DNA from 2 places in the Pseudomonas sp. TH37 genome. Region 2 is predicted to be linked to the other one. Evidence: riboswitches for the same ligand, from Rfam matches in the RefSeq annotation. Region 2 holds a riboswitch; the other holds the start of a gene.
The links. Region 2 has a riboswitch for cobalamin ahead of cobW (cobalamin biosynthesis protein CobW). Riboswitches for the same ligand answer to the same signal wherever they lie in the genome.
Positions count from the first base shown of each region.

Region 1: linked by a shared signal. The riboswitch ahead of cobO (cob(I)yrinic acid a,c-diamide adenosyltransferase) and the one ahead of cobW (cobalamin biosynthesis protein CobW) in region 2 are both predicted to bind cobalamin.

Region 1 covers NZ_JAEKFD010000001.1:305,167-312,814, reverse strand. The annotation lists gene JFU11_RS01485 (C40 family peptidase) at 1-236, shown strand, start outside; gene JFU11_RS01480 (C40 family peptidase) at 402-938, shown strand; gene JFU11_RS01475 (sorbosone dehydrogenase family protein) at 1,041-2,354, opposite strand; gene JFU11_RS01470 (hypothetical protein) at 2,423-3,019, opposite strand; cobalamin riboswitch at 3,174-3,418, shown strand; gene cobO (cob(I)yrinic acid a,c-diamide adenosyltransferase) at 3,499-4,110, shown strand; gene JFU11_RS01460 (cobyrinate a,c-diamide synthase) at 4,107-5,489, shown strand; gene bluB (5,6-dimethylbenzimidazole synthase) at 5,486-6,136, shown strand; gene cbiB (adenosylcobinamide-phosphate synthase CbiB) at 6,133-7,041, shown strand; gene cobD (threonine-phosphate decarboxylase CobD) at 7,034-7,648, shown strand, end outside.
Region 2 covers NZ_JAEKFD010000012.1:91,929-99,576, forward strand. The annotation lists gene JFU11_RS24910 (AAA family ATPase) at 1-754, opposite strand, end outside; gene cobN (cobaltochelatase subunit CobN) at 909-4,775, opposite strand; gene cobW (cobalamin biosynthesis protein CobW) at 4,779-5,840, opposite strand; cobalamin riboswitch at 5,941-6,155, opposite strand; cobalamin riboswitch at 6,344-6,572, shown strand; gene JFU11_RS24925 (CbtB-domain containing protein) at 6,693-6,899, shown strand; gene JFU11_RS24930 (CbtA family protein) at 6,911-7,618, shown strand; gene JFU11_RS24935 (cobalamin biosynthesis protein) at 7,615-7,648, shown strand, end outside.

The DNA of each region.
Region 1 (7,648 bases), on a different contig from region 2:
CCCTCAAGCCAGGTGACCTGCTGTTTTTCGCCACCAATGGTCGTCGCGGTCGTGTCAGTCACGCCGGGATCTATCTGGGTGACAACCAGTTTATCCACTCCAGCAGCCGCAAAAGCGGTGGTGTCCGGATCGATAGTCTGGGCGACAGCTACTGGAGCAAGACCTTCATCGAAGCCAAGCGCGCACTCGCGATGGCGCCGGCAGCGGCCCCGGCTATCGTCACGGCACGCAAGTAAGCGGACAGTTTGTAAGGCGAACTTAAAGTCTTACTTGAAGTTTGCCGCGTAGCCGCTAGAATCCTGATCTAATATTGATGGCAAACCGCCTGCGTTCTACGCAGGCGGTTTTCTTTTCTGCCTTCTCGGTGGAAAAAGCCGCAGCCAGATCAGGATGTTCTGTTTATGACGATGTCGGCCCGCCTCGCACTCATGTTCTTCGCAGCGCTGCTCAGCGCCTGCGCCAGCCGCCCACCGCCACCAGCGCCGGTGGTCCGCGCTCCGATTGTCTTCGGTCCTTCCCAAGCCTTTTCTCCTGCGGCAGAAGACGTGCTGTTTCGCGCGCTGGGCCTGGTGGGAACGCCTTATCGCTGGGGTGGCAACACGCCGGATTCCGGATTCGATTGCAGTGGTCTGATCGGTTATGTGTATCGCGATGTCGCAGGCATTTCCTTGCCGCGCTCCACCCGCGAGATGATCGGCATGCAGGCCCCCAATGTCGGTAAGGAAGGCCTGCAAACCGGTGACCTGATTTTCTTCGCCACCAATGGCGGCTCCCAGGTCAGCCACGCCGGGATCTACGTCGGCGAAGGCCGCTTCGTCCACGCGCCAGCCACGGGCGGCACGGTCAAGCTGGACAGCTTGTCCAAGGCTTACTGGCAGAAAGCCTATCTGAGCGCCAAGCGCGTCTTGCAGCCCGAGCACTTGGCACATAATCCATAGCGGATGTAGGCGTCTGCCGGAAAAGATCGCAGCCTGCGGCAGCTCCTACGTTGGATGGCGTACACCCTGTAGGAGCTGCCGAAGGCTGCGATCTTTTGACATTTACTTAGCTGCGGAAACGCGCCACACCTTGTTCCCGACATCATCCGCCACCAGCAAGCCACCCTGCTGATCGATCACCACGCCCACCGGCCGGCCCATGGCTTTTTCCTCGTCGTTGAGGAACCCAGTGAGCACATCCACCGGCTGCCCGGTCGGTTTGCCGGCGCTGAACGGCACGAAAATCACTTTGTAGCCACTGTGTGGCTTGCGGTTCCACGAACCATGTTGGCCGATGAAAGCGCCTTGAGTGAACGGCGCGGGCAGTTTGCTGCCTTCGGCGAACGTCAGGCCCAGTGACGCGGTATGTGGCCCCACCGCGTAGTCTGGTGCAATGGCCTTGGCCACCAGATCGGGTTTTTGCGGTTCGACGCGAATGTCGACGTGCTGGCCGTAATAGCTGTAAGGCCAACCGTAGAACCCGCCGTCCTTCACGGATGTGATGTAGTCCGGCACCAAGTCGCTGCCGATTTCGTCGCGCTCGTTGACGGCGGTCCACAGTGTGCCGCTCTGAGGCTCCCAGGCCAGGCCGTTTGGATTACGAATCCCCGAGGCGAAGATCCGATGATTGCCGGTGGCGCGATCCACTTCCCAGATTGCCGCGCGGCCTTCCTCCTGATCCATGCCGTTTTCACCGACGTTGCTGTTCGAGCCCACGGTGACGTACAGCTTGCTGCCATCCTTGCTGGCGATGACATTTTTGGTCCAGTGGTGATTCAGCGTGCCGCCCGGCAGATCGACCACCTTGATTGGCTGCGACTTGATCGCCGTCTCACCGTTTTCATAGTGGAAACGCAGCAGGCGATCAGTGTCGGCGACGTACAGGTCATTGCCGACCAGGGTCATGCCGAAGGGCGAGTTGAGGTTTTCCAGGAACACCGTGCGGGTTTCGGCGACGCCGTCGTGGTCCTTGTCCCGCAGCAGAGTGATGCGGTTCGGGCTGGGGACGCCAGCACCGGCGCGGCCCATGACTTTGCCCATGACCCAGCCGCGAATGCCTGATCCATCATCGGGTTTGGGTGGTGCGTTGGTTTCGGCCACCAGCACATCGCCGTTGGGCAACACATAGAGCCAGCGCGGATGATCGAGGCCTTCGGCAAACGCCGCCACTTGAGTCCCCGTCGCGGCGACAGGTTTCTTGCCTTCAGGCCAGCCGATCGCCGGGGCGATGTTCACTGTCGGGATCAGGGTTTTATTCGGTTCTGGCAGCTTGGGCGAGGGGCCTGTGCCGTCCGAGACTTGCAGGCTGGAGGTTTCACCACAGGCGGCGAGCCCTCCGGCGAGCGCGATGATGAAAACGAGCTGGGGTTTGCGCATTACTGATCTTCCCTATGAATGCATTGACGTAATCATAGAGAAGCGTAGACGTTCGATGGTTCAACCCGTCAGCCGCGGGCTTCCTTGAGCAGCACGGCGATGCCCGGATGGTAGTTGCCGGCTTCATTGCGCAACTTGCGATAGGCGTACGGGAAATACCAGGCCACGGCGCAGCTGGGTTCCTTTTGCAGGTCGTCGAGCATGTCCTGGAGTTCTTCCGGTGTAGCGCTCTGCTGAGCTTTTTGCGGCGCAACGAACAGGCAACCGAGTTTCAGGTCGCTGGCGTAGCTGATCCTCTTGGCCTCGCTGGTGATGTCCTGCAGCGCCTGAGTCAGGTTCAGGCTGTTGACCCGCGGCCAGCGTTGAGTGGCTTGAAGGTAGGCGCGTTGTTCGGCGGTGGCTTCGGGAGTGGCGATAAACAGATCGGCGCGGCCGTTGCGTTCGCCTTCTTCGTTCTGCTTGCGCGTCGGCGTTTGTTGCAAGGTGACCATTTCTGCCATCCAGGCTGCGGCGGAGAGCAGGCCGAGGTTGGCTTTTTCGTCGTACCAATAAGGTGTGTCGTTATCGCCGCGTACAGCGTTGTAGCGGTCGATACAGTCAAACCAGCGTTCCAGCACCGGTCGCAGGAATTCCAGCTTCGGATTGCTGATGATCATGCCTTGCATGTTGCTCACCCTTGTAATTGTGATGTTGGGTTGTGGCGCTTTGATATCACTGCTGACAGTGTGGTGCAAGTTGGGTGTCAGAAATTTGATCGGCGGCAGTATATCGCTCGCCCGAGCTTTGTCTTCAATTGACGCTCCACCCCCAACCCTCTAACCTTCGCGGCTTGTTTCAGGTGCTCTGTGGCGGTGGCCGACAGAGTGAAACAGGGAAGCCGGTGAGTGACTATCTTCAAGCGACGAAGAGTCATGATCCCGGCGCTGCCCCCGCAACGGTAAATGAGTGAAGACTGTGCAAGGGCCTGGCCCTAGCCACTGTGTCGACTGTCGACATGGGAAGGCGCGCAGTCAGGCGCAAGCCGCTCATGAGCCCGGAGACCGGCCTGATTCATCCAACGGCATCACGGTGGGCGATGCCAGGCTTCTTGCCGTCTATTCTTGTGCCTGCCCGCCGTTATCCAGCCTCAACGGAGAGCTCCCCCATGACTGATACCCCCGATCGTGACGAACGCCACCTGGCGCGCATGCTGCGCAAAAAAGCGGTGATCGACGAACGCATCGCCAACTCCCCGAATGAATGCGGTTTGCTGCTGGTGCTTTCCGGCAACGGCAAGGGCAAGAGCAGCTCGGCGTTCGGCATGCTTTCGCGGGCCATGGGCCACGGCATGCAATGCGGCGTGGTGCAGTTCATCAAGGGGCGCACCAGCACCGGCGAGGAGCTGTTCTTCCGGCGCTTTCCGGAACAGGTGCGTTTTCATGTGATGGGCGAGGGCTTCACTTGGGAAACCCAGGATCGCCAGCGTGACATTGCCGCCGCCGAAGCCGCCTGGGCGGTGTCCCGCGAATTGCTGCGTGATCCGGCCATTGGCCTCGTGGTGCTCGATGAGTTGAACATCGCCCTCAAGCACGGCTACCTCGATCTCGATCAGGTGCTCAGCGACTTGCAGGCCCGTCCGCCGATGCAGCATGTGGTAGTCACCGGTCGTGGCGCCAAGCCGGAGATGATCGAGCTGGCCGACACCGTCACTGAAATGGGCATGATCAAGCACGCCTTCCAGGCCGGAATCAAAGCGCAAAAAGGCGTCGAGTTGTGAGTCAACCACGTCATTGCCCGGCGGTACTGATCGCCGCGCCGGCCTCCGGTCAGGGCAAGACCACCGTCACCGCCGCGCTTGCCCGTTTGCATCGCAATCAGGGGCGCAAGGTTCGCGTGTTCAAATGCGGCCCGGACTTTCTCGACCCGATGATTCTCGAGCGCGCCAGCGGCGCACCGGTCTATCAACTCGACATGTGGATGGTCGGCGAGCAGGAAAGTCGGCGTCTATTGTGGGAGGCCGCTGGCGAAGCCGATCTGATCCTCATCGAAGGCGTCATGGGGCTGTTCGACGGTACGCCGTCCAGCGCCGATCTGGCGCGGCACTTCGGTGTGCCGGTGCTCGGCGTGATCGACGGCACCGCCATGGCGCAGACGTTTGGTGCGCTGGCCCTGGGCCTTGCGCGCTATCAGCCGGACTTGCCGTTTGCCGGTGTACTGGCCAACCGGGTCGGCACTGTACGCCATGCGCAGTTGCTCGAAGGCAGCCTGACTGAAGGCTTGCGCTGGTACGGAGCGTTGTCCCGGGAGACCGGGATCGAATTGCCGAGTCGGCATCTCGGTCTGGTTCAGGCCAGCGAGCTGAATGATCTCGACCTGCGTCTCGATGCGGCGGCCGAGTCACTGGCCAGCAGTTGCGATGTGGCTCTACCGCCGGCCGTGGAATTCGCCGCGCCTGAAATGATCGCAGCCGAACCGTTGCTGGCCGGTGTACGGATTGCCGTAGCCCGGGACGAAGCTTTTGCGTTTACCTACGGCGCGAGCCTGGATCTGCTGCGGGCCATGGGCGCCGAATTGTCTTTCTTCTCGCCGATCCGCGACACCGCGTTACCGGAGGCAGACAGTCTTTATCTGCCGGGCGGTTACCCTGAATTGCACCATGTGGCGTTGTCACAAAACACGCCGATGCTGACCGCGATCCGCGCTCATCACGCGGCGGGTAAACCGTTGCTCGCCGAGTGTGGCGGCATGCTGTATTTGCTCGACTCATTGACCGATGTCGAGGGCACTCGCGCTGAACTGGTCGGTTTGCTGGCCGGTGATGCGGTGATGCAGAAGCGTCTTGCCGCGTTGGCCTTGCAGGCGGTCGAATTGCCGGAAGGTTTGCTGCGTGGGCACACCTATCACCACTCGTTGACCAGCACTGAACTTGAGCCAATTGCTCGTGGGCTGAGCCCGAATGGCGGGCGAGGGGCGGAGGCGGTTTATCGCGAGGGGCGGATGACAGCCTCTTATGTGCATTTTTATTTTCCGTCCAATCCATCGGCGATTGCCGCGCTGTTTGTGCCTGACCTTGAGGCCGCCTTCGCGAGCAAGCCCGCTCCCACAGGGGAACGCATTTCAAATGTGGGAGCGGGCTTGCTCGCGAAGAGGCCATGACGGACAACGCATTTTCCGAAGCCGAACGCGCAGCTGTTTACCGAGCCATCGCCGAACGCCGCGACATGCGGCATTTCAGCGGAGGCACCGTCGAGCCTGAGTTGCTGAGGCGTCTGCTCGAGGCCGCGCATCAGGCGCCAAGTGTCGGCCTGATGCAGCCTTGGCGTTTCATCCGCATCAGCGACCGGGCACTGCGCGGCAAGATTCAGCAGCTGGTGGAAGAAGAACGCATCCGCACCGCCGAAGCCCTCGGCGAACGCTCCGACGAATTCATGAAGCTCAAGGTCGAAGGCATCAACGACTGCGCCGAGGTGCTGGTCGCCGCGCTGATGGACGATCGCGAGCGGCATATCTTCGGCCGTCGTACATTGCCGGAAATGGACATGGCCTCGTTGTCCTGCGCCATCCAGAACCTTTGGCTCGCGTCCCGCGCCGAAGGCTTGGGCATGGGCTGGGTGTCATTGTTCGAGCCGCAAGCGCTGGCGGACTTGCTGGGTTTACCGAGCGGGGCCAAGCCTTTGGCCGTTCTTTGCCTGGGGCCGGTCAAGGAATTCTATCCGGCGCCGATGTTGGTACTCGAAGGCTGGGCGCAGGCGCGTCCACTCAGCGAGTTGCTGTATGAAAATTATTGGGGAGTGAGTCAATGAGTGTGGCGTTGTTGAGTGTCGCCGCGGTCGCGCTGGATGCGCTGCTGGGTGAACCCAAACGCTGGCATCCGCTGGTGGCGTTCGGTCGTTTTGCCGATCGCATCGAGCAACGTTTCAACTACGGTGGCCGCGGCTGGCGCAGTCATGGCGTTACGGCCTGGGTGATGGCGGTCGTGCCGCTGACCTTGTTGGCCACCGCACTTTCCTGGACGCCTTACGTTGGCTGGATCGTCGAGATTCTCGTGCTCTATTGCGCCCTTGGCATGCGCAGTCTCGGCGAGCATGTCGAGCCGGTGGCCAAGGCCCTGCGCAGCGATGATCTGATCGAGGCGCGCAAACGTGTTGGTTATCTGGTCAGCCGTCAAACCAGCGAACTGGATGAAACCGAAGTTGCCCGCGCCGCCACCGAGTCGGTGCTGGAGAACGGCAGCGATGCAGTGTTCGCCGCGCTGTTCTGGTTTGCCGTGGCGGGTGCGCCCGGCGTGGTGCTCTATCGTCTGAGCAACACTCTCGATGCGATGTGGGGTTATCGCAACGAACGCTTCGAACGTTTTGGTTGGGCGGCAGCGAAGATCGATGATGTTCTGAACTACATTCCCGCGCGCCTGGTGGCGTTGACCTACGCGTTGCTGGGCAAAACCCGACTGGCGCTGAAGTGCTGGCGTACCCAGGGCCCGACCTGGGATAGCCCGAATGCCGGGCCGGTGATGGCGGCCGGTGCCGGTGCGCTGGGTGTCGAGTTGGGTGGGGCGGCGATTTATCACGGTGAACTGCATCAACGTCCGCAATTGGGCGAAGGCGTGCCGGCGGATGCCGATTCCATCGACCGTGGCTGGCAATTGGTCCAGCGCGGGGTATGGTTATGGCTGCTGATTCTCTGCGTGGGGGCTGAGTTCTATGCTTGAGCACGGTGGTCGCTTGCGCAAGGCGGCGCTTGAATACGGTATTGCCGAAGCCGATTGGCTCGACCTGTCCAGTGGCCTGGCACCTTGGCCATTCCCGGTCCCGGACATCCCGCTGCGGGCCTGGGCGCGGTTGCCGGAAACCGATGACGGTCTGGAGCAGGCTGCCTGCGACTATTACGGTGCGGCCCAAGTGTTGCCGGTGGCCGGTTCGCAAATGGCGATCCAGCTGCTGCCGCGTTTGCGCCGGGCTGGCAAGGTCGGCGTGCTGTCGCCGTGTTACGCCGAACACGCCGAAGCCTGGCGTCGCAACGGTTACATCGTGCGTGAAGTGCTGGAGTCGGAAGTCGATTTCTTTCTCGACAGCCTCGACGTGCTGGTGGTGGTCAACCCGAACAATCCCACGGGGTTGAGCCTGACCCCGGCTCGCCTGCTGGATTGGCATTCGCGGCTGGCCCAGCGCGGTGGCTGGCTGGTGGTGGACGAGGCGTTCATGGACAACACCCCGCATTTGAGTCTGGCGCCATTCACCAATCAGATCTGCTTGATCGTGCTGCGCTCCTTTGGCAAATTTTTCGGCCTGGCCGGTGTGCGGCTGGGTTTTGTATTG
Region 2 (7,648 bases):
CCGCGCGCAACCAGACCAGATCGGCTCGCAGGCCATCGACGCCGGCAGCAAAACAACGCTCGGTGATCTGCGCCAGCGCGGCATCGTCGAGGGGAATGCTCGCGAGTGCCGAGCGCGCCTTTTGGCAACGCTCGCGCAGTGCGTGTTGCTGGCTTTCCCATTCGGCGCAGAACCCTTGCGGGTCGCTGTCGAAATCCAGTCGGCGACGGATGATCTGACCGCGCTCGGCCGGTGCGGTGTGGCCACTGAGGGCGACGTTCAGGCCAAAGCGGTCGAGCAATTGCGGGCGCAATTCGCCCTCTTCCGGATTCATGGTGCCGATCAGCACAAACTTCGCCGAATGCCGATGGGAAATCCCGTCGCGCTCGATCAGGTTGGTGCCGCTGGCGGCCACGTCGAGCAGTAAGTCCACGAGGTGATCGGGCAGCAGATTGACTTCATCGACATACAACACGCCGCCGTCGGCCTTGGCCAGTACACCGGGGGAAAACTGTGCGCGACCTTCGCTCAAGGCCGCGTCGAGGTCGAGGGTGCCCACCAGCCGTTCTTCGGTGGCGCCCAGAGGCAAAGTGACGAATTGACCGCTGGCCAACAGGTCCGCCAGGCCTCGGGCCAGGGTGGATTTGGCCATGCCGCGCGGGCCCTCGATCAGCACGCCACCGATTTTCGGGTCGATGGCGGTCAGGCACAGCGCGAGCTTCAAGTCATCGGCGCCGACCACGGCGGAAAGCGGGAAATGGGGGGTGTCGGTCATTTTCAAATCTCAGTCATGGTCGGTGGCAGGCACACCTTGTACCTGTGGGAGCGTGGCTTGCCCGCGAAGGCGCCCGCTCAGTCGAAATCAATGTTGATTGTTAGGACCTCTTCGCGGGCAAGCCACGCTCCCACAGGTACAAGGTGTCACAGAGTTATCCGTCTTCTTCTATATCCAGCAACAAATTCTCCAGCGCCTCGCGGTACTCGCCCGGCTCTTTCCACATCCCTCGCTGCTGCGCTTCCAGCATGCGCTCGGTCATGTCGCGCAGGGCATGGGGATTGTGTTCGCGGACAAACTCCCGGGTCGCCGGATCGAGCAAATAGGCGTCCGCCAGCAACGCATATTGGTGATCGTCGATCAACTGCGTGGTGGCGTCGAACGCAAACAGGTTATCGACCGTCGCCGCCAGTTCGAACGCGCCTTTATAGCCATGACGCTTGACCCCGTCGATCCATTTCGGATTGGCCGCCCGGGAACGGATCACCCGGTTAAGCTCTTCCTTCAAGGTGCGGATCTTCGGCAAGTCCGGCTGACTGTGGTCGCCGTGATAACTGGCCGCCGCTTCACCGCTGAGGCTTTCGACAGCCGCCAGCATGCCACCCTGGAACTGGTAATAGTCGTTGGAATCGAGCAAGTCGTGTTCGCGGTTGTCCTGGTTTTGCAGCACTGCCTGCACCTGGCTCAGACGCTGAGCGAACTGTTCGCGGGCGGCGGTGCCTTCATCGGAGCCGCCGTAAGCGTAGCCGCCCCAGTTCAGGTAAACCTCGGCCAGGTCTTCGCGGCTTTGCCACAAGCGACCGTCGATGGCGCCCTGCACGCCCGCTCCGTAAGCACCCGGTTTGGCCCCGAAGATGCGCCAGCCGGCCTGTCGCCGCGCCGCGTCTTCATCCAGACCGGATTCCAACAGCGCTTGCCGCTCGGCGCGGACCTTGGCCGCCAACGGGTTGAGATCGTCTGGCTCATCCAGCGCGGCGACCGCTTGCACGGCGGCATCGAACAGGCGGATCAGGTTGGCAAAGGCATCGCGGAAAAATCCGGAGACGCGCAAGGTCACATCCACCCGCGGGCGGTCCAGCAAACTCAACGGCAGAATTTCGAAGTCATCGACGCGCTGGCTTCCGGTCGCCCAGACCGGTCGCACGCCCATCAGCGCCATGGCCTGGGCGATGTCGTCGCCGCCGGTGCGCATGGTTGCGGTGCCCCAGACCGACAGGCCGAGCTGCCGCAGGTGATCGCCGTGGTCCTGTAAGTGCCGCTCAAGAATCAGGTTCGCGGATTGGAAGCCGATGCGCCACGCGGTGGTGGTCGGCAGGTTGCGCACGTCCACCGAATAGAAATTGCGCCCGGTGGGCAGCACGTCCAGCCGGCCGCGACTCGGCGCACCGCTCGGGCCGGCCGGGACGAATCGGCCGCTGAGAGCGTCGAGCAGACCGCGGATTTCCGCTGGGCCGCAGGCGTCCAGGCGTGGGGCAACCACTTCGCGCAGGCTCTCAAGGATGGCGCTGACGTCAGCCCACGCAAGACCCTGTGGGAGCGGGCTTGCCCGCGATAGCGGTGGGTCAGATAAATCAATGTCGACTGACACGCCGCCTTCGCGGGCAAGCCCGCTCCCACAGGGGGCGCGGTGGGCTTGAGATGGGTTCAGTGTCAGCAAGATCAGTTCAGCGGCAAATAGCTCCAGTCGCTCGCGGGTATCGCCCGCTGTGCGCCATAGCTCATCGCTGACCGACAACAGGGCATCCGGACGCAGCCCGACCCAAGGCTCAGCCAACGCACAATCCAATGGATCAAACCCCAACGCGAACGCCTTGGCCAGCGCCCGCAACAAGCTCGATTGCGCCCCACGACCATCGCCACGAGGAATACGCAGCAAGGCCAACAAGGTGTCGATGCGCAACCGACCGACCGGCGACTCGCCAAACACGTGCAGGCCATCGCGGATCTGCGACTCCTTCAAATCGCACAGATACGTGTCCAGACGCGGCAACCAGATCGCCGCATCGGCGTCACTGTCGAGCTTTTCGTCCAGTTGCAGTTCGCGGTCGATGTGCGTGTCGCGCACCAGTTGCAGGATGTCGCGCTGCAACTCTCGGGCGCGGCGTGGATCGAGCAATTGCGCTTCGTAATATTCGTCGGCCAACAATTCGAGATTGCGCAGCGGACCGTAGGTTTCAGCGCGGGTCAGCGGCGGCATCAGGTGATCGATGATCACCGCCTGGGTGCGGCGCTTGGCCTGGGCGCCCTCGCCCGGGTCGTTGACGATAAATGGATAGATGTTCGGCAGCGGTCCGAGCAATGCGTCCGGCCAGCAATTTTCCGACAGCCCGACGCCCTTGCCCGGTAGCCATTCGAGGTTGCCGTGTTTGCCGACGTGAATCACGCCGTGAGCGCCGTAGGTGTTGCGCAACCAGAAGTAGAAAGCGAGATAGCCGTGGGGCGGCACCAGGTCCGGGTCGTGATAGACAGCACTTGGATCGACTTGATAACCCCGGGCCGGTTGAATGCCGACGAAGGTCAGGCCGAAGCGCAGACCGGCAATCATCATTCGTCCGCCACGGAACATTGGATCGTTTTCGGGTGTGCCCCAACGTTCCAGTACGGCTTGGCGATTGGCCTCGGGCAGCGCGTTGAACATCAGGTTGTAGTCGTCCAGCCCGAGGCTTTGATGGCAGGGACGCTGGTCGAGGGTGTCGAGGTCGTTGCTGACGCCGCCGAGCAATTGCTGGATCAGCGCGGTACCGCTGTCCGGCAACTCGGCCGGCAGCGGATAACCTTCTTTATGAAGCGCACGCAGAATATTCAGCGCCGCGGCGGGAGTGTCGAGGCCGACACCATTGCCGATACGCCCATCGCGAGTCGGGTAGTTGGCGAGGATCAGGGCGATGCGTTTTTCGCCATTGGGCACTCGCGCCAGATCGATCCAGCGCCGCGCCAGTTCGGCGACAAAATCCATGCGCTCAGGTGCAGGCCGGTAGCAGACCACGTCGGATTGACTGCGCTCACTGCGCCAGGCCAGATCCTTGAAACTGATCGGCCGGCTGATGATCCGGCCGTCCAGTTCCGGCAGCGCGATGTGCATCGCCAGATCGCGAGGACCAAGGCCCTGCTCGCTGGCGCGCCAACCGGGTTCATTGTCCTGGGCGCAGATCGCCTGGATAACCGGGATATTGCGGCGAAACGGTCGCAAGTGCGGCGCTTCGGGACTGGACTGGGCGAAACCGGTGGTGTTGAGAATCACCCCCGCCTCGACTTCATCCAGCAAGTCCTCAACCACCGTCAGGCAGCCGGGCTCTTTCAGACTGGCCAGCGCAATCGGCAACGGATTCAACCCCGCCGCTTGCAAACGCTGGCAGAAAATATCGATGAAATCGGTGTTCGCCGCCTGCAAATGCGAGCGGTAAAACAGCACCGCCGCCACCGGCTGATCAGCTTGCCAGTCGGCTTGCCAATCCTTCAGTTCTGCGGGGCTTTTTTGCGGGTGGTAAATCGCGGTGCGTGGCAGGGTTTGCGGCTCGGACCATGGGTAGTCACGGCCCAGCCAGCGACTGGCGAGGCAGCGAAACAGGTCGAGCGCATTGGCCATGCCGCCCTGACGCAGGAAGTGCCAGAGCCGGTCGCGGTCTTGCGCGGTGACGGTGCTCAGGTCACTGAGTTCCGGGTCCGGGCGATCATCCCCCGGCACCAGAATCAGCTGCACGCCGCGCTCGGACAATTCCACCAGACGCTCGATGCCATAACGCCAATAGGCGATGCCGCCGTGCAGCGAGATCAGAATCACCTTGGCGTGGCGCAGCACTTCGTCGACGTAGAGATCGACCGAGGCGTGATTCTGCACCTGCATCGGGTTGGCCAGGCGCACGCTCGGGTAATCGTCGGGCAACTGTTGCGCCGCTTCGGCGAGCAACGCCAGGCTGGAATCGCCGCTGCACAGGATCACCAGCTCGGCGGGGGTTTGTCCAAGGTCGGCAATGTTGTCATCCGACACGAAACCGCCGGGCTGGGTCCTGAGCAGGTGCATGGTTTAAACGCTGAGCGCTGCGCGCAATTGCGCTTCGAGCGCAGCGGCGTCCAGGTCCTGACCGATTAACACCAGACGGGTGGTGCGCGCTTCTTCAGCGCCCCACTGACGGTCGAAGTGCTTGTCGAAGCGCGTGCCCACGCCCTGGATCAGCAGACGCATCGGCTTGTTCGGCACTGCTGCAAAACCTTTGACCCGAAGGATGCCGTGCTGGACCACCAATTGAGTCAGCGCATCCATCAGCAGGCTTTCGTCGGCTTGTGGCAGCTCGATCGAGATGGAATCAAACGCGTCATGGTCGTGGTCGTCTTCACCTTCATGGTGATGATCGTGATGGCTGTGACGGCTGTCGATGTGTTCTTCGGAACCGGCGCCCAGGCCGATCAGCACGTCCAATGGCAGACGACCGCTGCTGGCTTCGATGACTTTCACCGCTGGCGGCAGTTCTTCGGCGACTTCCAGGCGCACGCGGGCCAGGTCTTCAGCGCTGATCAGGTCGGCCTTGTTGAGGATCACCAGGTCGGCGCTGGCCAGTTGGTCGGCGAACAGCTCATGCAGCGGCGATTCGTGGTCCAGGTTCGGGTCGAGTTTGCGCTGGGCATCGACCTGATCCGGGAAGGCAGCGAAGGTGCCAGCAGCCACGGCCGGGCTGTCGACCACGGTGATCACCGCGTCAACCGTACAGGCGCTGCGGATTTCTGGCCACTGGAAGGCTTGAACCAAAGGTTTTGGCAGGGCCAGGCCCGAAGTTTCGATGAGGATGTGGTCGAGGTCGCCGCGACGAGCGACCAGTTCGCGCATCACCGGGAAGAATTCTTCCTGAACCGTGCAGCACAGGCAGCCGTTGGCCAGTTCGTAGACGCGACCGTTGGCTTCTTCTTCGGTGCAACCGATCGAGCACTGCTTGAGGATTTCGCCGTCGATGCCCAGCTCGCCAAACTCGTTGACGATCACCGCGATGCGACGGCCCTGGGCGTTGTCGAGCATGTGGCGCAGCAAGGTGGTTTTGCCCGAGCCGAGGAAGCCGGTAACGATGGTGACGGGGAGTTTGGCCAGTGTTTTCATCGGATGCCCTTTGGCAAGGTGGCGGGCATACGGGACGACAATCGCAGCGGCAGGTGCACGCGCGCAAGAGTTCCGCCACCGGATCACCCCGCCCGGTTGTAGTGAGAATCTGTGTCGAGGCAGGTCTCCTGGCTGACGGTGTGCCAATCGTTCGACTGGCGCTTGCTGCGCCTTCCCGCGAACCTGATGGATCAGGGTTTGCAGTGGCGTGGCAGCGAACATCACCGTTCACAGTTGCGGGGGCAGCCGCGGCATCGACCGCGTTCCCTTCTTAGCTTCGGCAGACGCCGAAGAACCTCGAAAGCGCAAGGCTACGCATCGTGTGGGGGCGGGTCAATGTTCATGCCGCGTTCTGTGGAGGCTGGGATGACGCCATCGCGGGCAAGCCCGCTCCCACAGTTGATCGCATTCCCTTGTGGGAGCGTGGCTTGCCCGCGATGCAGGCGACTGGGTTCCGAGTTGAGAACCCATGCCAATTGACGCCCAACCCCCGCCCATGCTCTCCTACACGCCTTGTTACGGGTGCCCTTCACAGGGTGAAACGGGAAACCGGTGAATCATGTGCTTTACTCTAAAGCCATGTCAGTCCGGTGCTGCCCCCGCAACGGTAAGCGAGTGAAGCGTCAGATCCACTGTGCCCGTCATACGGCATGGGAAGGTGATGCTTGCAGGTTTCGGCGCAAGCCCTGCCCCTCGCGAGCCCGGAGACCGGCCCGCAACACAAAGTGACTTTTACGTTCACTGAATAACAAACCCGCGGTGGGCGGGCGCTGTTCGAAATCTCTGCGTGCCCCGGCGTGCGGAGGTTTTCATGCGCTCTATTCACCCGCTGACAGACCAGAGGGAAGCGCCATGTCGATCATCAGCAGCACCGGCAGCAACACCGATAAAAAGATCACGATCAGCACCACCACTACCCTGAGCCAACGCCTGACCGCCGCTTTTTGTGCGTCGATCCTTGGCGCGTGCCTTGTGTATTTCGCCGGTTTCTCGCACATCGAAGCGGTGCATAACGCCGCGCACGATACCCGTCACAGTTCTGCCTTTCCGTGCCATTGAGACCTGCTGACATGATCAAGCGTATTGCGCAAACCGCAGGCTTCACAGGGCTGCTGGCCGCCCTGCTGTTGACCCTGCTGCAAAGTTTCTGGGTGGCCCCGCTGATTTTGCAGGCCGAGACCTACGAAAAATCCGAGCCAGCCGCTGTTGAAATTCACGAGCACGCCGCGGGTGCTGTCACCGCTCACACTCACGATGCCGAAGCCTGGGAGCCGGAAGACGGCTGGCAGCGCGTGCTGTCGACCACCGGCGGCAATCTGGTGGTAGCGGTCGGTTTCGCTTTGATGCTCGCGGGCCTCTACACCTTGCGCGCCCCACGCCGTACCTCTCAGGGCCTGCTCTGGGGTCTGGCCGGTTATGCGACATTCGTGCTGGCGCCCACCCTCGGCCTGCCACCTGAGCTGCCGGGCACCGCTGCTGCGGATCTGGCGCAACGGCAGATCTGGTGGATTGGCACTGCCGCATCCACTGCTGTAGGCATCGCGCTGATCGTGTTCAGCCGCCACTGGCTGATGAAGATCCTCGGCGTAGCGATTCTCGCCGTTCCGCACGTCATTGGCGCGCCACAACCGGAAGTGCATTCCATGCTGGCTCCGGAAGCCCTGGAAGCGCAGTTCAAAATCGCTTCGCAGCTGACCAACATGGCGTTCTGGCTGGCCCTGGGCCTGATCAGCGCCTGGTTGTTCCGCCGCAAAAGCGATGGCCAATACTCCGCATGACTGACGTCAGCGCAGCGCCGACCCTGGTGG